3 regions of the Sphingorhabdus sp. genome follow, and region 1 is predicted to be linked to each of the others. Evidence: predicted binding sites of a transcription regulator. Region 1 holds the regulator's gene; each other region holds the start of a gene.
The links. Region 1 encodes LexA, which represses DNA repair genes until DNA is damaged. Its sites were predicted from a motif close to GTTCCNCNCTTGTTCT; they were not measured.

Region 1 (7,982 bases):
TTCGTGGAGAGAATATGGCTATGTCGTTGACTAGTCCAATGGTAGGAAATTCCATGGGCGTCAAGGCAAACAATGGCTTGCGCATCGCGGATAAATTGCGCTTTCATTTCTTGGTGCTAAATAGCTGTGGTGGAACAGAAATCTGGCAATATGGTTGAGGACGGAAACGTCCGGTTTGGTGCGCCAAAGACGCTGTTTGCAGTTCTGGAAAACTGGCTCGACCGCGAACGCGACCAATTACCCTTATGGATACCCGTTGGTATCGGATTCGGCGTCGCATTCTGGCAGTTTTTTGGCACATCTGCTTGGGCAGGATTGGCAATGTCATGCGCTTCCTTGTTGTTTTTCGGGAACTTGGCGCCACCATATAGCCGCTTGCGGCAAATGGCCCGAATGGCGGCTGTTGCGATATTGCTTGGTTTCTTCCTGATTGCCTTTCGATCAACGACGGTTGCCCAGCCAGTTTTAGGAAAAATATGGACTGGGGAGTTTTATGGGCGGGTTGAAGCGGTTGAAAATATCTCCGCGCGCAATGTTTACCGGCTGCGGCTCGCCACGGGCGATAGCCCGGACTTGCCGCCTTTTGTGCGTGTGAACCTGTCACCGGAACAATATAAAGACGATTTTCAGCCCGGCGCGATCATTCGCCTGCGCGCACGCTTGCTGCCTCCGGCAGGGCCAACTTTGCCCGGCGGATATGACTTTGCCCGGCGCGCATGGTTTCAACAGATTGGCGCGACCGGAACGGCTTTGGGCGATGTCCGGCTTTTTCAGAAAGCAGACAGCGGGGCATGGTTCGCGATGCAGCGTACGGCGCTAACAGAGCATATACTGGCATCCATGCCCCCCGGAAGCGGTGCAATAGGCGCAGCATTGGTCACCGGCGATCAGGGGCATATCAGCGAGGCCGATGCACAAGCCATGCGGGACAGTGGTTTGGCGCATCTTCTATCCATCAGCGGGCTGCATGTGACGGCGGTGGTCGGGTTCGTTTTCATCGCGGTCAGCCGCCTTTTGTCTTTGTCGTCATGGCTTGCATTGCGGGTTCCCATACCCGTCATTGCCGCAGCAACGGCAGCTTTAGCTGCGCTGGCCTATACGTTGTTAACGGGGGCCGAAGTGCCAACGGTCCGATCGTGCATCGCTGCGATCCTCATCTTGATTGCGCTGGCGTTGGGGCGCGATGCGCTCACGCTGCGGTTGGTGGCCTTTGGTGCGTTAATAGTGTTGATATTCTGGCCCGAGGCAATGGCGGGTCCGAGTTTTCAACTCAGCTTTGCGGCCGTTGCGACCATTGTTGTCATGCATGATCTGCCGTTCATAAGGCGGCTGACCGAACGGCGCGACGAAAGCCTGGCGCGAAAGGCGGCGCGGGCGGTCGGATCGCTCATCCTGACCGGCGTCGCCATTGAACTTGTCCTTACCCCCATCGCCCTGTTTCATTTTCACAAGGCAGGGCTTTACGGTGCCTTGGCCAATGTGGTGGCCATCCCGATGACGACGTTCATCATCATGCCGTTGGAGGCATTGGCGCTGGTTTTTGACGTGATTGGCTTGGGGCAGCCATTTTGGTGGCTGGCAGGGCAGGGCATAGCCGCGATTTTGGCGCTGGCGCATTCCGTCAGTGGCCTGCCCGGCGCGGTCACGATGATGCCTGCGATGCCGATATGGGCCTTTGCTGCTTTCGTTGTTGGCGCGTTGATATTTGGCTTGCTGACCACAAATGTCCGCTATTGCGGCGTTCCGCTTTGCGCGATCGGCATCATCGCAATGGTGACGGCACCACGCCCCGATATTCTGGTGACGGGTGATGGCAAGCATCTGGCCTTGGTCAGTGCAGACGGAGAGGTCGCGTTACTGCGCGGAAGGGCGGGTGATTTTGTGCGCGGGATGATTTTTGAAAAAGCCGGAAGCTTTGCAAAAGCTACGCCGATTGAGGATTGGCCCGGCGTCCGATGCACGTTGGACAATTGCGTGATGACCGTGACGGGTGCAGAGCGATCATGGACATTGTTGGCAACCAGAACACGCACCCCCATTGCGTCCATGGAAATGGCCGCAGCGTGCAAACGCGTCGACATTGTCGTCAGCGACCGATGGTTGCCCCAGTCATGCCGCCCCAAATGGATAAAGGCGGACCGCCGATTGCTTGAACAAAGCGGCGGTCTGGCCTTTTATCTGGATGCACAACGCGTGGTCACGGCCAACGAAAGCAACCGCCATATGCCTTGGGTGAAGGCCGCTCATGCCGCGCGCGCGGCGAACGCATCCCATCAATGATATCGGCGCAACAGTCCGGCCAGCTTACCCTGAACCTCAACCTCATGCGGCGCATAATATTGCGGCTCATAACTGCCATTGGCGGGGTCAAGGCGGATTTGCTGACCTTCACGGCGCAGATATTTCAATGTCGCTTCCTCGCCGCGCACCAACGCCACCACAATTTCGCCATCGCGCGCCGTGTTTGCCTTACGGATCAGGGCATAATCGCCATCCAATATCCCCGCCTCAATCATCGAGTCGCCGGATACCTCAAGCGCATAATGCTCACCTGCACCCAATAATGCCATCGGCACCGATAATGAATTCTGGCCTTCCAGTGCCTCAATCGGCACACCGGCGGCGATCTTGCCGTGGAAGGGAATTTCCATGACATCATTGGCGGCAACAGGAATCTGAATTTGCGGTTTGCTTTCCTTCACAGGCGCAAAGCGGGCCACATTGTTACCGCCCATATTCCCGCCTTCGGGCATTTTCATAACTTCAAGCGCGCGCGCACGGTTGGCGAGTCGCCGAATAAAGCCGCGTTCTTCCAATGCACCAATCAAACGGTGCACCCCGGATTTACTCTTCAGATCAAGCGCCTCTTTCATTTCCTCAAACGAAGGGGAAATGCCACTTTCATCCAATCGTTGGTTAATGAATATAAGCAGTTCGTGCTGTTTTGCCGTGAGCATATTCAGGGTCCCATCCTGTTGAACATGAATGGAACGATTAGAGAACAAAAGCGGTTATGTCAAGAACATCCTAGCTTTTAAATTCCTCTTGAACGCTTAGGAGAACTCGCCGGAACATCAGCGGATTGCTAATGCCTACAATGGGCGCTTGTGCCGTTCCCGTGCCCGACATTACCAAGGTCCCAAAGTTGCAAATTCTGCCTATAAATCCTTGCTGGACTTGAATGCTCTCAACACGGGGCAAGAGTATTTCAACGGTTTGGCGGCTAATCAGGCCATATTTAGCGACAACTTTCTTGTCTGTGATCGCCAGTTCAGTGCTCCACCATCTCAGAAAAGCTATCAGGAAAAAAACAAATCCGACCACAAACCACATTGTAGCAACGCCTAATAAAATCAGAAACCATAGAGACCACACACTTACACGAGCCTGATACTTAACAGTCTCGCCCGGTGCGAGCGTGGTTTCAACAAAGCTTCCCATAAAGCATTCCCCTCCGAAATTTCGTGTGTACTCAAATTCATGATACTTTGTCAATTTTTGTGAACTTGAAACTTGCACACGTATGCAGACTAAGCAAGCCTGAAGAACATTTGTGCACTGTAAGCGCGTCGTGGTCAGAACAACCGATGATATTGAACAACCGCACCAATGGGCGTGGCAGGTGAATTTACATCGCGGATAATAAGCGCGTTGCTTTGAGATAGCGGCGAAACCAACCCGCTATCCTGCGATATGAACGGGGTGATATCCCCGCCTTCGACCGTTGCGCGCAAATACTCGGCGCGGTCTCCGCCCGCTGGCAAGTCGGTCGCGGTCGCCGCCTCAAACAAAGCGGGCAGGGGCGTAGTGCACCCCGCCATGTGCCGGATAAGCGGCAAGAGGAACAGAAATGCGGTGACGAAGGCAGAGGACGGATTGCCGGGTAAGCCGAGCACGACCGCGTTGCCAACTTTGCCAGCCATAAGCGGTTTTCCCGGACGCATCGCGACTTTCCAGAAATCCATCTGCGCGCCGATATTCAACAATGCGCTTTGCACCAGATCATGGTCGCCGACCGACGCGCCGCCAGTGGTGACAATGATATCCACTTGTTTGGACAGCGCCGAAAGGCCGGTCTCAAGCGCCGTCAAATCGTCGCGCAATATCCCTGCGTCAAACACATTACAGGGAAGGCCATCGAGCATGGCTTGCAACATTGGGCTGTTGGAGCACGGGATTTGCGCTGGGCCAGCGGCGGACCCGGCGGGAACCAATTCGTCGCCCGTGGCGGCAATCGCAATGCGCGGGACGCCGCCCACAATGAGCCTGCCATGCCCCGCCATCGTCGCCACGGATATTGCCCCTGCGTCCAAATATGTGCCCTTTGGTAGCACCACGTCACCAGCGCGAAAATCGGCCCCAAGGCGGCGGATATTGGCCCCGGGCAAAGGCACGCGATCAACGGTCGTGCGCAAACTATCGCCATCGCGCACGGCATTTTCTTGAATCAGGACGCTATCGGCGTTTTCGGGCACATAAGCGCCGGTAAAAATGCGGACAGCCTCGCCACGTTGCAGGTCGCCTGCAAAAGGGTGCCCCGCCGCGCTTTCGCCGATCACGCGCCATGGGCCGGGAAAGTCTTGTACGGCGATAGCATAGCCATCCATCGCCGACAGGTCCGCCGCAGGTTGCGTGCGCATCGCCATCAGCGGCGCATGCACATAATGCCGCACGGCCTGCATAAGCTCTCGTTCAACAGGGGGCAAAGGAGAGGCCAGCGCCAGCAATCTGGCTTGCGCTTCGTCCACCGAAATCATGCGCGATAGTCGCCCGATTTGCCGCCTGTTTTGGATAATAAGCGCACGTCCGAAATGATCATTGATTTGTCGAGCGCCTTGGCCATGTCATAAAGGGTCAACAAACTGACGCTGACCGCGGTCAAGGCCTCCATCTCCACGCCCGTCGGGCCGTTTAACCGCACCCGCGCTTCGACACGAATGGCGGCGGCCTCATATTCAAATTCAACGCTGATTTTGGACAACATCAAAGGGTGACACAAAGGAATGAGGTCGCTGGTCTTCTTCGCCGCCAGTATGCCAGCGATGCGCGCCGTGCCCAACACATCGCCTTTTTTCATATTGCCAGCGCGTATCGCCGCAAGTGCTTCGGTGGACATGGATATCCGGCCCTCGGCCACGGCCTCACGCACATTGTCCGCCTTGGCCGACACATCGACCATGTGTGCGCCGCCATCGGCGTTCAAATGCGTAAGATCAGCCATGACCCGTCAAAAGCCTTTGCGTTGCGGCCTGAATATCGTCCTGCCGCATCAAGCTTTCCCCGACAAGGAATGTGTTAACACCGGCTTTCGCCATGCGCAGGCAATCGGCATGCGTCGAAATACCGCTTTCGCAGACGAGCAATACATCATCCGGCACCAATTTCGCCAGACGCTCCGTCGTGGCAAGATCGACCTCGAAGGTTTTCAAATTGCGGTTGTTCACGCCGATCAGCTTGGATTTCAGATGTTTGAGCGCACGTTGCAGTTCGGCCTCGTCATGCACCTCCACTAGCACGTCCAGATTTTCCTGCCGCGCGGCGGCCTCAATTTCTGTCATCACGACATCATCCAACGCCGCCACGATGATCAAAATCGCATCGCTCCCCATCGCGCGCGCCTCGGCGCATTGCCACGGGTCGACCATGAAATCCTTGCGGATGACAGGCAGGTCACACGTCGCGCGCGCCGCAATCAGATAATCCTCATGCCCCTGAAAATAAGGCGCATCGGTCAACACGGACAGGCACGCCGCGCCGCCCGCCTGATAGGCGCGGGCATGGGCTGCCGGATTGAAATCCGCGCGGATCAGGCCTTTGGATGGGCTGGCTTTTTTGATTTCCGCGATCAGTGCGATTCCGGTCTGGCTTTTGGCCCGCAACGCCGCTTCAAACCCGCGCGGGGCCGACGGCGTCTCCCAATGGCTCAAGCCCTGAAGCTTGCGTTCCGCCACTTCGACGCGCTTGGTCGCGCAAATTTCTGCAAGCTTGTCCACCGTCAATATGCCACCCAACAATTCAGCAACGCATTGGCAAGGCCCTTATCAATGGCCTCTGCTGCTTCTTCCGCGCCCTCTGACATATTTTCGACGACGCCAGCGACCAGCAAAGCTGCCGCCGCGTTGAACAAAACGGCGTCGCGATAGGCGCCATGTTCGCCCTGCAGCAGTTTGCGCAATGCCAGCGCATTATGCGCCGCATTACCGCCACGGATCGCCTCGACCGGATGCACCGGTAGGCCAGCGTCAGCCGCTTTGGTGCGTTGGTAACGGATACCTTCGGCGTCAACCACAGCGACCTCATTGCCGCCGGCAAGGCTCAATTCATCCAAGCCTTCGTCGCCTGAAATAATCCGCGAATGTTCGGTGCCCAAATGATGCAGCGCCTCGGCATAGACCGGCACATAGGCTGGCCTCGCGATGCCGATAAGCTGCCGCTTGACGCGCGCTGGGTTCGCCAATGGTCCCATCAGGTTGAAGATCGTGCGTTGGCCAATGCGTTGGCGGATCGGTTGAATACGCTTCATCGCGGGATGGTGGTTGGCGGCGAACAGAAAACAGATGCCCAGGTCTTTCAGCGTCGCCTCCGCATTCTGTCCTGCACGTTCCATGTTGAGGCCAAGCGCCTCCAGAGTGTCTGCTGCACCTGCCTTGGACGATGCTGCACGGTTGCCATGCTTGGCGACTGGCACGTCACAGGCGGCAACGACCAAAGATACGGCGGTGGAGACATTCAGCGTATGGTGCCCATCACCACCCGTGCCACAGACGTCTATCGCTCCGTCTGGCGCGTCTATGGGGATCAGGCGGTCGCGCATCGCTTGGGCGGCAGCCGCGATTTCCACCATCGTCTCTCCGCGCGCGGTTAGCGCAATCAAAAAGGCTTCAATCTCGTCCTCTGATACGCGGGCATCCAATATGTCGGCAAAGGCCTGCGCCGCCTCGTCATGGTCGAACAGATGCTGCGGGTCGGGCAGGGGACCGAAGGGGTTCATGCGCGTTCCTTTGGCGTCATTCCCGCAATACGCATGAAATTGGCCAACATTGCGTGGCCATGCTCCGTCGCGATGCTTTCGGGATGAAACTGCACGCCGTGAATGGGCAGCGTCGCGTGACGAAAACCCATGATATGGCCGTCATCGCTTGTTGCGTTTACAACTAAGCTTGAGGGGACATTTTCGACAATCAACGAATGATAACGCGTCGCCTGAAACGGGGAAGGCAATCCTGCGAACAAGCCGCTATTGTCATGGGTAACAGGGGAGGTTTTGCCATGCATTAACCCACCGCGCGCAACGGTTCCGCCAAAATGCTGCCCAATCGTCTGGTGGCCAAGGCACACGCCAAGCAGTGGCTTGCCTGCGTCTGCACAAGCGGTCACAAGATCAAGGCTCACGCCTGCTTCATTGGGCGTTTTCGGACCTGGGGAAATCAGGAACGCCTGCGCACCCGATGACAATGCCTGACCCGCCGAAATGTCGTCATTGCGGACAACGTCGACCTGCGCCCCAAGCTCCATCAGATAATGGACAAGGTTCCAAGTAAAGCTGTCATAATTGTCGATGACTAAGATCATGCGGCGTCCCTAGCGGCTTTGCCGCCTGGGTGGAAGAGGCACTATTGCCCAAATTTCGCGTCACCCGCCACGCGAATGGCCTCTCGCGCAGCGGCGATGAGCGCGCCAGCCTTTGCCTCACATTCACGTTGTTCATATTCGGGGTTGCTGTCGGCAACGATGCCAGCGCCAGCCTGCACATGCATGATGCCGTCTTTTACCACCGCAGTGCGCAAGACGATACAGCTATCCATGTCGCCATTGGGCGAGAAATAGCCAACTCCGCCCGCATAAGCGCCACGGGTTTCAGGCTCCAGCTCGGCAATGATTTCGCATGCCCGGACCTTGGGCGCGCCGGACACCGTGCCTGCCGGAAAGCCAGCGAACAACGCATCAATCGCATCCTTATCATCGGCAAGCTCGCCTACCAC
Region 2 (7,982 bases), 720 kb from region 1:
CGCAAGCGGTCATCACCGTTCCAGCCTATTTCAACGACGCCCAGCGTCAGGCCACAAAGGATGCTGGCCAGATTGCGGGTCTTGAAGTGCTGCGTATCATTAACGAGCCAACCGCTGCTGCGCTTGCCTATGGCATGGACAAAGACGAGAATAAAACCATCGCGGTTTATGACCTTGGCGGCGGCACGTTCGACATTTCGATCCTCGAAGTCGGCGACGGCGTGTTCGAGGTGAAATCGACCAATGGCGACACCTTCCTGGGCGGTGAAGATTTCGACAGCGTGCTCGTCGAGCATTTGGCAGCCGATTTCAACAAGGCCGAAGGCATTGACCTGACCAAGGACAAGCTTGCGCTGCAACGTTTGAAGGAAGCGGCTGAAAAGGCGAAGATCGAATTATCCTCGACACAGACGACGGAAGTCAACCTGCCTTTCATTACCGCTGACCAAAATGGTCCAAAGCACCTTGTGAAAACTATCACGCGTGCCGACCTTGAAAAATTGGTTGGTGACCTGATCAAGCGCACGCTTGAGCCTTGCAAAAAGGCATTGGCCGATGCGGGTATCAAGGCCGATGCCATTGATGAAGTCGTGATGGTCGGCGGCATGACCCGCATGCCAAAGGTGCGCGACGTCGTAAAGAATTTCTTCGGCAAGGAGCCGCACACGGGCGTGAACCCTGATGAAGTTGTTGCCATGGGCGCAGCCATTCAGGCGGGCGTTTTGCAGGGCGACGTCAAGGACGTGTTGTTGCTCGACGTGACGCCACTCTCGCTAGGTATCGAAACGCTCGGCGGCGTATTTACGCGCATGATTGACCGTAACACGACGATCCCGACGAAGAAAAGCCAAGTATATTCGACTGCTGAAGACAATCAAAATGCCGTGACCATCCGCGTCTTCCAAGGCGAGCGTGAAATGGCGGCGGATAATAAGCTGCTTGGAAATTTCGATCTGGTCGGCATTCCACCCGCTCCCCGCGGCGTTCCGCAGGTTGAAGTGACCTTCGATATTGACGCCAATGGCCTCGTCAGCGTGACGGCCAAGGACAAGGGCACAGGCAAGGAACAGCAGATCAAAATTCAGGCATCGGGCGGTCTGTCTGATGCGGATATTGAACAGATGGTCCGCGATGCCGAAGCCTTTGCCGAAGAAGACAAGAAGCGTCGTGAATCGGCAGAAGCCAAGAACAATGCAGAAAGCCTTGTCCACTCCACCGAGAAGCAGTTGGAAGAGCATGGCGACAAGATTGACTCCGCGTTGAAGGCCGAAATCGAAGCGGCGGTGGCGGAAACCAAAACCGCCATCGAAGGCGGCGATGCAGAAGCCATGAAGGAAAAGGCAACCGCCTTGGCCCAAATCGCGATGAAGCTTGGCGAAGCGATCTACAAGGAAGAGCAAGCTGCCGGCGCATCGGCAGGTGCCGCATCGGAAGAGGCGCCAGCAGACGATAATGTTGTCGATGCCGAATTCTCCGAAGTCGAAGACGACAAGAAAGACTGATGTTGAATATTTCTAACCGTCGCTGTCGAAACGCAGCGACGGTCGGGAAGACCGGGGGGTAGTCAGTCATGAATCTCGACATTGATTATTACGAATTGTTGGAAGTCGAGCGGACTGCGGATGAAAAGACGCTGAAAACCGCGTATCGTCGGATTGCGATGGAATGCCATCCCGACCGCAATCCCGGCTGCGACAAATCAGAGGCCAAGTTTAAGGCGATTAGCCAGGCCTATGACGTCCTGAAAGACCCGCAAAAGCGCGCCGCCTATGACCGGTTTGGCAAGGAAGCGTTTGAAAATGGCGGCATGGGTGGCGGCGGTGGTGGCCAAGGCGGCGCCGGTTTTGGCGACTTCTCCGATATCTTCGAAAGCTTTTTTGGCGACGCTTTTGGTGGCCGCCAGCGAGGCCCTGCGCGTGGTGCAGATTTACGCTATGATCTCGAAATCTCGCTCGATGAGGCCTTTCACGGCAAGGATGCCGAGATTACCATCGACGTCGCCACCGCATGCGGCACGTGCAGTGGCAGTGGCGCGACGCCGGGGTCAGGCAAGCGTCGCTGCAACCTGTGCGCAGGCCATGGCAAGGTGCGTGCGCAGCAAGGCTTCTTTGTGGTCGAACGGACATGCCCGACCTGCCATGGTCGCGGCGAAGTGATTGAGTCCCCATGCCGGGCCTGCGGCGGCGAAGGCCGGGTGGATGAACGCAAGACCATCGCCGTCAATATTCCGCCCGGCGTCGACGAAGGCACGCGCATTCGGGTCGCAGGTCGGGGCGAGGCCGGGCCAAATGGCGCAGCGGCGGGTGATCTTTACATCTTCATCCATCTCTCGCGTCACAAGGTGTTCGAACGCGACGGCACGACATTGTTCTGCCGTGTGCCCGTAAGCTTCACCACAGCGGCGCTGGGTGGCCAAATCCGCATTCCGGGCCTCGACAGTGCCGAACATATTATCATTGTTCCAGAGGGCATACAGTCGGGCAAACAGCTTCGCCAGCGCGGGGCAGGTATGCCCGTGCTGCAAGGGCGAGGTCGCGGCGACATGGTCATCCAAATCGACGTGGAAACGCCGTCGAAGCTGTCTGCGCGGCAGAAGGAGATATTGCGGGAGTTCCGCGAAACCGAAACCGGCGAAGAATGTCCGCAATCAACCGGCTTTTTTGACAAGCTTAAAGGCATTTGGGACGACATCACCGATTAGGGTCAGGACCACTTAAATCCACCTCGGTCCGTAAGGAATTTATCAGGGGCCGGATATGCGTCAGCCGCTCCTGCTCCTCATCCAATATCGCGTGGAACGCCTGTTTTTTGTAACTTTGCGCGCGGGCCGGCGAAAATTCATGGCTTGGCGGCAGTGACGATATCAGAATATCAATCATCCGTTCCGCGCCATGCAAACGGCCCCATAGATAGTCGTTTTCACGATAGGTGCGGCTGAAAAACGCACCAAAATTATTGAACTCTATGCCCTTTAACGTCGCCGCCGTGCCGCCCTTGCGGATGGAGGCGCAGTCGTCGGGCGATATGCGGTCCACTTTGACCGGGTCGAATTCGTCAAAGCCTTCATCCTGCAACAAAGGCAGCGTGGCGATGTCATAAAGTGCATAGCCCAAATAGCCGAGCAGTATGATCCGGCGTGCCTCAACGGGCAGTATCAGCATGGCGTCGCATAATATTTTGTCGACTTTGCCGTCGGTCCGCACCAGATCGCGCTGTGCCGCAAGATGGTCCATCAAGCCTGCGGGATCGTCGATGCCAGATTTGGCGGCCATCGCAAAATCCAGCCCTAAAAATTCCGCCGTTTCCAGATCAAGAAACAAAGCGAGGCAATTGTAAATGGCGTCGCGCATTTTGGCGATGTCATCGTCCGGTACATTGATAACATTTTCGACCTCTTCGGTCAGGTGCCGGGCAAGAAAGCGCAGGCGACGGATGCGGAAGCGCAGGTCATGCGCGCGGAAAAAGGCAATTTGGCGTGCGGTGGCTTTGCCCTTATGCGGCGGCATAAGGTCGAGATTCCGGTCCCCGATTTCGGTCCAAAGCGCGGCACGCAAGTCACGGAAAAGCGTGGCTGATGCATCGGGCAAGCTGCGGCGCGCGGTGGCGATAACATCGTCAACGACGCCAGCGATTTTGAGGTGGTTATAGGCGCGATAACCGAACCCGGCGGCAACAATCGCCTTTTCCTGCGCCGACTGCCGCCATTTTTGCATACGGCTTGCGGTTGGCTGGGTTAGGAACCATGTCTTGCCCAATAGCGTCTCTACCGTATTTTCAACTTCGCTCCGCAAGCTGTCGATGACACGTTGCATCCGTTCAATACCTTCCGAACGGCCCATGATTTTTTCCAGACTGTCACGAATAGGCTGTTCGCGCGGAATATTGGACGTCGCCCCCAATATCGTCGAGAAAAACCCCGGTGGCTTGCGCGGCATATCGGCGGTGCCGTCCGTATTGCGTTTGCCAAATCGGAAACTGGGGCGGCCCGGCTTTGGGTCGATATAGACAAAACGCCGGTCCACTTCGCGGCGCGCTGGGCGGTTGCGCAAGGCAGAGATCGCTTGGTTAAACGGCGCATTGGCCAAGACCGATCCGTCGATTAACATCGTATCTTCGGCGGCATTGGCGGCAAATTGCTGCGGCAATATGCGCTTCAAAAACATATTGCGGCCAAGCCATGGGACATTTTCCCGCGCCAGCAACCGGTCAAGTTCACGCACCGAAAATGGCGGGAAAGCGCCGGGGAAACTTGCCGTGGCGCGCGCCGCAAAAACCAACTCGGCAATGTCGGCAAGCCCCGTTCGCCCGCGCGTTGAAAAATCGACAGTGATCCGATGTTCGGACTCTGTGACTTCTTCAGGACTGTTAAGACGCAGCATCCGGTCATGCCCGTAATAGTCCGTTACGGTGACAAACAAATCCAGCGGCTGACTTGCTGGTAAAAGTGGCGGTTCCGCTGCGCTCGCCGCCATTGCGTTCAGCGCGTCGAGCAACAGTTTCGAAAACACATTCCCGCCAAAGGGCGGCGCAAACCAGCGTGCGCGGACAAAGCGTGACAGCTTGGCCGCGACTTCCTCCTGCGCCTCTTTTGCGACCGTTCTTTCGACCGCCCCGCCGCGTCGGCGCAAGATCATCCACGCAATGGGCGTCGCCCAAAATTTGGTGAAGCGCGACAGCGGGCGGGCGTCCGGATCAAGCAGCACGTCGACGTCCGCCATTTCAAGCCACATATCGGTCAACGGTTCAAGCGATTGGCCCGTGACAATAGCCTGCGACAGGAAAATGCCGTTGATACCGCCCGCGCTTGACCCCGCAATGATGTCCGTCAAAACGCGCAGTTTTACGCCACTGACGCGTGACAACTCTGCAAGCAAATCATGATAGACAATCTCGCTGCGGCGGGCGGGCGGCGCACCGTCATGAAACGCGCGGCTCGCGCGGACCATGTGCCAAATCTCGCGTGTGACGCCATGCATGTAAATGGCAAGGCTAACCCCGCCATAACAAATGAGCGCCAGCCTGAGTTCTTTTTCGCGCATATCAAATATGTGGCATTACGCTGCGTTTCACGCAAGCGCTGATACTGGGGTCAGGACCACTTAAATCCACCATCGCGGCGTCAAGACGTCCTTCGGATTTGACCCATATTGTCCATTGCCACGTTGGCAAGCTTGGACTTAGAACCACTAAGCCCTGCGGTTGCCGCATGGCACTGAACAGTATGGCCTCAAACCGCGAAGGTGGATTTAAGTGGTCCTGACCCTAAGCACTTATGTCTTGAGTTCTTGATTTGTTCTGTTAATCACCAGCTATGGCAAAAGCAAAGCGCAAATATGTGTGTCAGGCATGCGGGTCCGAATCCAACCGCTGGCAGGGGCAGTGCGATGATTGCGGCGAATGGAACACCTTGGCGGAAGAGGCCAAAGCAACTGTTTTTGAGCTGAAGCATCACCTGCATTCGGGCGGCCGTGCGGTCGAATTGTCCGGATTGAACTCCGACATTAAACTGCCCGAACGTGCCTCGACCGGTATATCCGAATTTGATCGCGCCTTGGGTGGCGGCCTTGTGCCGGGTTCAGCGACCTTGCTCGGTGGTGATCCAGGCATTGGTAAGTCGACGTTACTGTTACAAGCTGCCGCGAACCTCGCACGGCGCGGCCTATCCGTTGCCTATATTTCGGGTGAAGAGGCTGTGGACCAAGTGCGCTTGCGGGCGCGTCGGCTTGGCCTTGGTGATGCGCCGGTGCAGCTTGCCGCCGCAACCTCTGTGCGCGATATCCTGACGACGATGGCACAAGGTGCGCCGCCCGCTTTATTGGTCATCGATTCGATTCAGACCATGCATAGCGACCTCATCGAAGGCGCGCCGGGCACCGTCAGCCAAGTTCGCGCGTCGGCGCAAGAGCTTATCCGCTTTGCCAAGGAACGCGGCACAGCGTTGATGCTCGTTGGTCATGTTACGAAGGACGGAACGATTGCCGGACCCCGCGTGCTGGAACATATGGTCGACACCGTATTGTCGTTCGAAGGCGAACGCAGCCATCAATATCGCATTTTGCGCGCGTCCAAGAACCGGTTTGGCGGGACCGACGAAATCGGTGTTTTTGCGATGGTTGAAGAAGGCTTGACGGAGGTCGGCAACCCAAGCGCATTATTCCTAACCGACCGGGCCGAACAGGTTACGGGGGCAACGGTATTTCCGGCGCTGGAAGGAACGCGTCCAGTGCTTGTGGAAATTCAGGCCCTTACCGTGCGGCTATCGAGTGGCGCAACACCGCGCCGCGCCGTTGTGGGCTGGGACAGCGGTCGGCTCGCGATGATATTGGCGGTGTTGGAGGCGCGATGCGGCCTGAGTTTTTCAACCGCTGAGGTCTATCTCAACATTGCGGGTGGCTATCGCATTTCCGACCCAGCCGCCGATCTTGCGGTTGCAGCGGCATTGGTTTCGGCTTTGGCGGAACGGCCACTGCCGTCCGATGCTGTGCTCTTTGGTGAAGTGGCTTTGTCTGGTGAAATCCGTCCCGTCGCACATGGTGCGTTGCGACTGAAGGAATCAGCGAAGCTCGGGTTCAGCCGCGCATTGGTACCGCCGTCTGTGAAAGGTCAGGCCGGCATTTCAACGCAAGAGTTCCGCACGCTTGCCAATCTCGTTGACCATATGCTGGGACGTCCCTAAATCCTTTTTGAACGGTTATAAGGGCGTCATCTTAAGATGGGCGCCGCAGTTTAATCGCGACGCATTTGGGTAATAAGGGCAACAGGATCAGATGACAGCACTTGATATCATGGTCCTGTTCTTGCTGGGTAGCGGGGCCGCATTCGGCTTCTTACGCGGCTTTTTGCAAGAGGCTCTGTCGATGATCGCATGGGTGCTGATCATCTTGGCTGTTCGTATGTTCCACGCGCCTGCGACGGCGGCTTTGGCAGAGGCTGTGGGTTCTGACTCCGGCGCTGCCGTGCTTGCCTTTTTAGCCCTTTTCATCGTGATCTTTGCCGTGGGTAAATGGATTGCGAAATCGATTGGCGCTAAATCGCGCAAGTCCGTACTCGGTCCAATTGACCGCGTCCTTGGCTTTGGCTTCGGTATGCTCAAGGGCCTGATTATTGCGACCCTCGTTTTCCTGCTGTTCGTGATGGGATATGATTTGGTGTATGGCGCGGATGAGGGGCGGCCCGAATGGATGGCTCGTTCGCGCACATATCCTTTGCTCAATGCCAGCGGCGACGCCATGTCCGAATTTGTCCGCGAACAACGCCTCGCTGCCGATCGTGCCGCAGAAACAGCAAATTGATGGACTCCGCGCTCTACAATCGGGATATTTTGCGGTTGGCGACGTCTTTGGTCGCTGACCATCGCCTCGCAGCGCCGGATGGCAGCGCCGAAGTGCGTTCGCCCTTATGCGGCAGCCGTATTCAGGCGGATATTGTGACCGACGCCGACGGAAAATTGCAGGGACTTGCATTACGCGCCAATGCCTGCGCGCTTGGACAGGCTTCCGCTGCGATTTTGATGCATAACGCTGTTGGAACAGCTATGACCGAAGTTGCCAAATTGCGCGATGGCATGGCGCAGGCGTTACAGCGGGAGGGCGATATGCCAAGCTGCTGGCCGGAATTGGCATTGTTGGCAGCGGCAACTGATTATCCTTCGCGTCACGCCGCAATATTATTGCCTTATGACGCAATCCTTGCTGCTGCCGCGCAGGCCAAAGAGAAAGCCTGATGGAAGAAACATCACACCACCTCGTCGCGGATGTCATGATAGGCGGGGTGGTCCTGCTCGGCGCGGCGTTGTTGGCGGTGCTGATTTTCAGGCGTCTCGGCCTTGGTGCGGTGCTTGGCTATCTGGTCGCGGGTATTGCCATTGGGCCTGACGGCCTTGCGTTGATTGACGCGCCAGAGACGATATTAGCCTATTCCGAAATCGGCATCATCTTGCTGCTGTTCCTCGTCGGGCTCGAGTTATCACCCAGCAGGCTTTG
Region 3 (7,982 bases), 400 kb from region 1:
TTTCAGCATCGCAGCGACATTCTTCAACTGCGTCTCACGGCCAACAAGCCATAAGCGCGCCGCTTCGCCCGTCAGCGCCTCAATGCGGCGAATGCCGCTTGCAACTGCGCCTTCGGAGATGATCGTGAACAACGCGATGTCGCCCAATGCGTTGACATGGGTGCCGCCGCACAGTTCCAACGAATAATGCGTGTCCTCGCTTTTGCCCATCGTCAAAACGCGGACTTCTTCGCCATATTTTTCGCCGAACAAGGCCAGCGCGCCAGCGGCGACGGCGTCATCGGGGGTCATCAACCGCGTCGTCACCGCGTCATTGCCACGGATTTGCGCGTTCACGTCGGCCTCGATCATCGCAATCTCTTGCGGCGTCACTGCCTGGTTATGCGAAAAGTCGAACCGCAAGCGATCCGGTGCCACCATGCTGCCCTTTTGGGTGACATGGTCGCCCAAGCGGTGGCGCAATGATGCGTGCAGTAAATGTGTGGCGCTATGGTTGGCGCGCAAGGCGTCGCGGCGCGCAGTATCGATTTTCAGCGTCACAAAATCGCCGACTTTGATCTCGCTTGTGCCAATCGTGACCTGATGCGCATGCAGTCGGCCCAAGGGCTTTGCCGTGTCCGTCACTTCGCCGCGCATGTTGCTGCTGGAAATAACGCCAGCGTCACCCATCTGGCCGCCGCTCTCGCCGTAAAATGGTGTCTGGTTGGTGATGACCGTGACTGTGTCATTGGCGACCGCCGATTGCACCTCAATGCCGTCATTGACGAGAGCTACAACCTGCCCCTCGCCTTCGCTTGCGGCGTAGCCTGTAAACTCGGTGCTGCCGACGCGTTCGGCAATGTCAAACCAGACATCGTCCGACGCCTTCGCGCCGGAACCCTTCCACGCAGCCCGCGCCATGGCTTTTTGACTATTCATCGCGGTTTCAAAACCCGCCTGATCAATACCAAAGCCTTGCGCACGCAAAGCGTCTTCGGTCAGGTCATAAGGAAAACCATAAGTGTCATACAGCTTGAACGCCGTGTCGCCTGCCAAAATATCGCCCGGCGTCATGCCAGCGGTCGCTTCGTCGAGTAGCTTAATGCCCTTATCAAGCGTCCGACGGAACTGCGTTTCCTCTTGCTTCAACGTCGCCTCAATCATGGGCTGCGCGCGCAATAGTTCGGGGTAGGCCGCACCCATTTCGGCGGCGAGGCTTCCGACCAGACGATGCATCAATGGCTCTTTTGCGCCAAGAATGTGTGCATGGCGCATGGCGCGGCGCATGATCCGCCGCAGGACATAGCCGCGCCCTTCGTTCGACGGCATGACGCCATCGGCCAGCAGGAAGCTGGTCGAGCGCAAATGGTCCGCGATGGCGCGATGGCTGGCCTTTTGATCGCCAACCGCCTTTGTGCCCGTGAGCTCCTCAGACGCGTTGATCAATGCCCTGAACGTATCGGTGTCGTAATTGTCCGGCACGCCCTGCATGACCGCCGCAATCCGCTCAAGGCCCATGCCCGTATCAATAGACGGCTTGGGCAATGGCACGTCGGTGCCGTCGTCCTGCCGTTCAAACTGCATGAACACGAGGTTCCAGATTTCGACAAAACGGTCACCATCTTCGTCGGGGCTTCCGGGAGGGCCACCAAAGATATGGTCGCCATGGTCGTAGAATATCTCGCTGCATGGTCCGCAGGGTCCAGTGTCGCCCATGGACCAAAAATTGTCCGTCGTGGCGATACGGATTATCCGTTCTTCAGGCAGGCCGGCAATCTTGCGCCACAGGTCGAACGCCTCATCATCGGTGTGATAAACGGTGGTCGTCAACCGTGCTGGGTCAAGCCCCCATTCCTTGGTCAACAATGTCCATGCATGGGTAATCGCCTGCTCTTTGAAATAATCGCCGAACGAAAAATTGCCGAGCATTTCAAAAAACGTGTGATGCCGCGCAGTATAGCCCACATTATCGAGGTCGTTATGCTTGCCCCCTGCCCGCACGCATTTCTGGCTTGATGCTGCACGCGGCGTTTCGCGACTTTCAAGGCCCGTGAACACGTTCTTGAACGGCACCATTCCGGCATTGACGAACATCAATGTCGGGTCATTATAGGGAACAAGCGGTGCAGACTGCACTATGTCATGATTGGCATCACCGAAATAATCGAGGAAGCCGCGGCGAATGTCATTGGTCGATGTCATAATGACTGCGACTTAGGGAACGACTCGCCGCGCTGCAAGCCGGATATGCAGTTTGCGGCCGCCATCACGCATAGGCATAAGGTCCGCCCTTTTGCAGGGCGGTCTGATACGCTGGACGAGCGTGGATTTTTTCGACGAAAGCAGAGAGGTTTGGCAGGTTTGCAGCCCGGCCCATTTTAACCGCTGCTTCGGCCGGAAAACTCATCATAATGTCAGCGCCCGTGAGCGTATCGCCAACAAACCAGCCCGTCGCTTTCAAATTGTCGTCCATGAACGCAAAATGGCTTTCAAGCTGCTGACTAATGCGCGAATGCAAGGGTGCAGCAGCATCGCCCAACCGCGCAGTATACAGGTTCAGCAAGATCGGCGTCATCGCCGAGCCTTCGGCAAAATGCATGAATTCCAGATAGCGGACATGCGCGTCAGATCCGCGTGCCGGCACAAGATGCGCACCATTATGCCGTTCACACAGATATTCGACGATTGCACCGGATTCGAAAATCACATTGCCGTCATCTTCAATCAAGGGCGATTTTCCCAAAGGATGGACGTTCAAAAGCGCTTCGGGCGCAAGATTGGTCACAGCATCACGGGCATGATGGCGGATTTCATAAGGAAGGTTCAGTTCTTCGAGCAACCACAAGATACGTTGCGAACGCGAATTGTTGAGATGGTGTACGATGATGGTCATAGCTGCTTCCTTATATATGGTCGTAATTTTGATGCATTTGCGCGGCGATTTCGCGCACCAGTTTGGCGGCGACTATGGCGGTAATGTCGTTCACGTCGCGCGCGGGGTTAAGTTCGACGATGTCCGCGCCCACGATCCGCGCGCGTTGTTTAGCGATAATGGACAGGACTTCGCGGACCGTTAAGCCGCCAGGCTCTGGATGTGCCACGCCGGGCGCTTCGGACGGGTCGATGCCGTGAAGGTCAACGCTGATATATAATGGGCCGTCAAGAATGGGGTGCGTCACCGCATGGTCACCGCCAAGCAGTAGGGGGATAGCATCTGCCTCCATGCTTTCGGTCACCGCCCGCAGAATTAATGCGTCATCGGCAGCGCAGTCATCGTCCGATAAGGGCAAATCGCCGAGGTCCTTGAGCATGACGTCCGTGCCAATTTCAAGGCCGGATTGCGCGGATAGATTGCCCCGGTCGCTCCACAATGCCGCGCGGATGGCCGGTGGTGCCAATGCTGCACCGCGCGCGAATGAGCTGTTCTGATCAGTCAGCAAGCCGATAAGATGAATGACTGGCCCCATGCCGACCGTTGTGCCCCAGCCATTGTGCCTGTCAAGAACTTAGCGCCCGTGCGTCCGCCGATGCCGTAAAGGCGGCAAGGGGTAGCATCTACCGACCTTCACACAAATGACCCGCCCCGGGGTGGACCAGGGCGGGCCGAAAGCAGCAGCCTCAGGCAAGGCCGCGCTTGTTCGTCAATTCTTAAACGTCGTCGTCTGCGTCTGGCCCGGTCATCAGGACCTCAGCGACTTCTTCTGTCTTGCCGCGAATGGCGGCTTCCAACCGGGCCGCAACCTCCGGATTTTCGGTCAGATAGCTTTTTGAATTCTCACGGCCTTGGCCAATACGGATCGAATCATAGCTAAACCAACTACCCGATTTTTCTACCAATCCCGCCTTCACACCCAAATCGAGCAGCTCACCCGTTTTGGAAATGCCTTCGCCATACATGATGTCAAATTCGACCTGTTTGAATGGCGGCGCGACCTTGTTCTTCACAACCTTCACGCGGGTCGTGTTGCCTACAATGTCTTCGCCTGCCTTAATCTGGCCTGTGCGGCGAATGTCCAAGCGCACCGATGCGTAGAATTTCAACGCATTGCCGCCCGTGGTGGTTTCTGGCGAACCATACATCACCCCGATCTTCATACGAATCTGGTTGATGAAAATGACCATGCAGTTTGACCGGCTGATCGAACCTGTAATCTTGCGCAGCGCTTGGCTCATCAACCGCGCTTGCAAACCCACATGGCTGTCGCCCATTTCGCCTTCGATTTCCGCGCGCGGGACAAGTGCCGCGACCGAGTCGATGACGATGATGTCCACGGCGTTTGAACGCACCAAAGTGTCGGCAATCTCAAGCGCTTGTTCACCCGTATCTGGCTGCGACACGATCAAATTGTCCACGTCGACGCCAAGCTTCTTCGCATAGCCGGGATCAAGCGCATGCTCTGCGTCGATAAATGCCGCCGTGCCGCCTGCCTTTTGCGCCTCTGCAATCACGTGCAGGGTCAATGTCGTCTTACCCGAACTTTCAGGGCCATAAATTTCAATCACGCGTCCCTTGGGCAATCCACCAATGCCAAGCGCGATGTCCAACCCAAGCGAACCCGTCGACACCGCATCGATGCTGATCGCTTCACGACTACCAAGCTTCATCGCCGAACCCTTGCCGAATGCGCGATCAATCTGCGCCAGGGCTGCTTCTAGAGCCTTTTCACGTTCCGAATTTTTCATACCGTTTGCCTGATTCCCATCAATTATCTTGAGACTAGCTGCCATTTTTCCACTCCTTAGCGTCATGCCTATTCCGAAAGACTTCGTCGGAACATCACCTATGTACGCCTTCTGTTCCAAAAGAACAAGAGTGGAACAAAAAAATTTACATCTTGTATTTCAATATCTAATCTAATCGTCCTTCGCAAGCGCGTCGTGAACCGCTTCGGCAATTTGCTGGACGGAAAACGGCTTAGCCAAGAAAGCGACATTGTCGAGGCTGATCGTTTCGCGCAATTGCTCCTCGGCATAGCCAGATATGAACAGCAACCGGATATCGCCATAGCTTTCGCGCAATCGCCGTGCCATGGATGGCCCATCCAAATTGGGCATCACGACATCGGATACGACCAAGTCGTAACGCTTCCCGTCGGCGAAGAGTTCAAGCGCTTGTTCGCCATCGTTCGCGGTTTCCACCACATAGCCTTGCCGGACCAGCGCCCGTTCGGCCACGGCGCGCACCATGTCCTCATCCTCAACGATTAAGATCCGGCCACTGCCCCAAAGGTCCTTTGGCTTGGACAATTCGCGCCTCGTGACTTCAGGCGTCGGAATTTCGCCCCGGTGGACCGGCAGGAAGATGTCAAACCGCGTTCCATTTTGCAGTTGGGAGTCTGCAAAAATAAACCCGCCAGATTGTTTGACGATGCCGTATACCGTTGAAAGGCCAAGCCCTGTGCCTTTGCCCATTTCCTTGGTCGTGAAAAACGGTTCGAATATCTTCGACAGATTTTCTTTCGGGATACCAACGCCGCTGTCTTCGACAGACAGTTGGACATAATCACCTATTGGCAAAAACTCTCTACCCATTGCGGCAACTTCGCTTTGGCTAACAGCGACGGTGCTGATGTGAACGACGCCACCCTTGGGCATAGCGTCACGCGCATTCACACCCAGGTTGATGATAACTTGTTCAAGCTGCCCCGGGTCAGCCCGCACTGCGCCAACGCCGCGCCCATGATGCACCTCAAGCCGCACGGTTTCGCCCAAAAGTCGCTTCAACAGGCTGGAGACATCGGCAACCACATTGGCGAGTTGCAGGATTTGCGGACGCAGGGTCTGCTGACGCGAAAAGGCCAGTAACTGGCGCGTCAGGCTGGCCGCGCGGTTGGAGTTATTCTTAATCTGCTGGATATCGTCATAATCGCTGTCGCCCGGCTGATGTCGCAACAGCATCAGGTCGCAATAGCCAATGATCGCAGTCAGGATATTGTTAAAGTCATGCGCGACTCCACCTGCAAGCTGGCCAATGGATTCCATCTTGGTCTGCTGCGCGACTTGGCGTTTCAGTGTAATTTCTTCGCTATTATCCTTCAGCCCGAGCAGCACCGCAGCCTCACCTAGTCCGCGCACGCCAGCGATCGACAAAGCGATCACCTCTTCGGGTCGCTCCTTCAGCCGAATGGCGATATCGCCTGAAGCTACTGCGCCGCTGCCGTATCGCCGAATGCTATCAAGGACCGCGCCTTTGTCCTCGTTGATGACAAGATCGCCCGGATAAGGCGGCAATTTATCTGCCTGCACATCAAGCACGCGCGCGAAGGCGTCATTGGCAAACAGGAACCGTCCGTCGCGATCAACCAGCGCAAGCCCAAGTGGAAGCGTCGACAGCAATTGTTCCACATGCGCCAGCGCCAAACCGCGATCAACTTTCACGCCTTCTTCATCGACCGCGAGCAAAAGCGCTGCGCTTTCGGCATTTTCTTCGTTCAAAGGCACGTGCAGCAACCGGATCGGCAAACCCCGGCGCCCCTCGCGTTCAAAGTATACGCTACCTTTTTCATCCATTCGAACAAAATCGGCAAAGAGCTGACCAAGAATAGGCTCCATATCCTTGCCCGTCGCGCGCAATGCAAAGGCGGCATTGGCCGCACGCACTGCGCCATCCGCGCTCACGGCGACCGCCATCACGCCGCTGCTGGACATCGCCCGGCCAATGCGCCCCGTAATCACCTCAATCGCGCGGTGCTCAATGGCGATCTCCTCTACCGCCGCCAAATGCCACAACAGATATTCATCGGCCATGCCTGCTCGAGCAACCTTTACGCGGAAGGTTCTGCCATCTTGAACGATCGTTGCGATATCCGTGCTTCCGTCGCGCCATGCGGCACGACCTGCGGCAACAAGCAATGCACGATTGGCGTCATCGCCGCCAAGGTCTGGTGGCGCTTTCAATCCCGGAAAGGCTATTGTGTAATGGTCATTGGCGCAGACCAAACGGCCTGCCCGGTCGCTGATCGCGATGGCAGCATTGCTCATCTGAGTCGCTGCATGGGTTATCGACCAGTCAGGCACCGACAATTCAGACGCGCTGTCGACAGAAGGTCCGCTGCGGAAAAAATGAATGACGCCGACCGCGGCGATTATCGTTCCAGCGCATGATCCCAACAGGATGATATTTTCCGTCGAAAACCACATAATTGTGAGCGACAATATGGTTGCCAGCACCACGACCCCGAGCTTTTGAAAATCCAGCCGCGGATAGGCATCGACATCCCCGCCAAGCATCTGAAAATCAGTCGGCGACGGTATCTTGTTCAAAACGGCCCCTTACCCGATAAAATCGCAAGGATCAGATTTAAGGCACAGTTTACCATGACCATGGGCTGGAACGCATCGCACCGTTTGTCAAGATTTCGTGATCGCTATGCAGGTTCTGCCTCGAACTTGCCGAAACTTCATCTGCCCGACAGAAGTGACTTCGACCGACGACGCCATTTGGCACTTACGCGCCAACGCCAAAACCAAGCGGAGATGAAATAGCCAATGGCGGCCATCACAATCGAAATAATTGCCAGCCCAGCTATCCCCTGAACAAGTGCAAGCGGCGCTTCATTCCAGACATAGTCGCCCCAGGCAGATAAGGGCGCAGCCGTTTCAATGAGTTCATAAAATCGCCCGGACCCATTGTTTAACCGCAAAACAGATTCACCGACATAGATCGACCCGAAGAGGATAAACGGCGTGGTCGCTGGCATACTGAGAAAAGTCATCGCCGCGCCGATTGGAATATTGGCACGGAACGGCAGCGCCAATAATGCTACGCCAGCAATTTGGACACCGGGTATCAGCAGGAAAATGCCGACGAGCAGGCCAAGCGCGACGCCGCGCGGCACCGAACGGCGCGTAAATCGCCACAATGCCGGGTGGAAAACGCGTTGCGCAAAAGGACGCAGAAAACGGCTGCGTTCAAAACTGTCGCGAGTCGGCGCTTGCTTATGTAACCAGGCGTTGAATTTGCTCATCCGCGATCCCGCATAATTCGTCCTTGTTCGCGCTTC

Region 2: radA (DNA repair protein RadA) is a predicted target of LexA. The motif match lies at 5,282-5,297, and genes of this name have one in related genera.
Region 3: recA (recombinase RecA) is a predicted target of LexA. The motif match lies at 4,784-4,799, and genes of this name have one in related genera.

Annotation. Positions count from the first base shown of each region.
Region 1 covers NZ_CP050888.1:798,020-806,001, reverse strand. The annotation lists gene HEQ18_RS03885 (ComEC/Rec2 family competence protein) at 130-2,280, shown strand; gene lexA (transcriptional repressor LexA) at 2,274-2,957, opposite strand; gene HEQ18_RS03875 (PH domain-containing protein) at 3,028-3,441, opposite strand; gene HEQ18_RS03870 (molybdopterin molybdotransferase MoeA) at 3,576-4,757, opposite strand; gene moaC (cyclic pyranopterin monophosphate synthase MoaC) at 4,754-5,221, opposite strand; gene trpC (indole-3-glycerol phosphate synthase TrpC) at 5,214-5,993, opposite strand; gene trpD (anthranilate phosphoribosyltransferase) at 5,996-6,991, opposite strand; gene HEQ18_RS03850 (anthranilate synthase component II) at 6,988-7,572, opposite strand; gene trpE (anthranilate synthase component I) at 7,614-7,982, opposite strand, start outside.
Region 2 covers NZ_CP050888.1:77,607-85,588, forward strand. The annotation lists gene dnaK (molecular chaperone DnaK) at 1-1,502, shown strand, start outside; gene dnaJ (molecular chaperone DnaJ) at 1,571-2,701, shown strand; gene HEQ18_RS00420 (patatin-like protein) at 2,691-5,039, opposite strand; gene radA (DNA repair protein RadA) at 5,312-6,676, shown strand; gene HEQ18_RS00430 (CvpA family protein) at 6,768-7,292, shown strand; gene HEQ18_RS00435 (iron-sulfur cluster assembly scaffold protein) at 7,292-7,723, shown strand; gene HEQ18_RS00440 (monovalent cation:proton antiporter-2 (CPA2) family protein) at 7,723-7,982, shown strand, end outside.
Region 3 covers NZ_CP050888.1:397,953-405,934, reverse strand. The annotation lists gene alaS (alanine--tRNA ligase) at 1-2,181, opposite strand, end outside; gene HEQ18_RS01940 (glutathione S-transferase family protein) at 2,246-2,872, opposite strand; gene HEQ18_RS01935 (arginase family protein) at 2,883-3,446, opposite strand; gene recA (recombinase RecA) at 3,628-4,707, opposite strand; gene HEQ18_RS01925 (hybrid sensor histidine kinase/response regulator) at 4,834-7,242, opposite strand; gene HEQ18_RS01920 (DUF2062 domain-containing protein) at 7,380-7,946, opposite strand; gene smpB (SsrA-binding protein SmpB) at 7,943-7,982, opposite strand, start outside.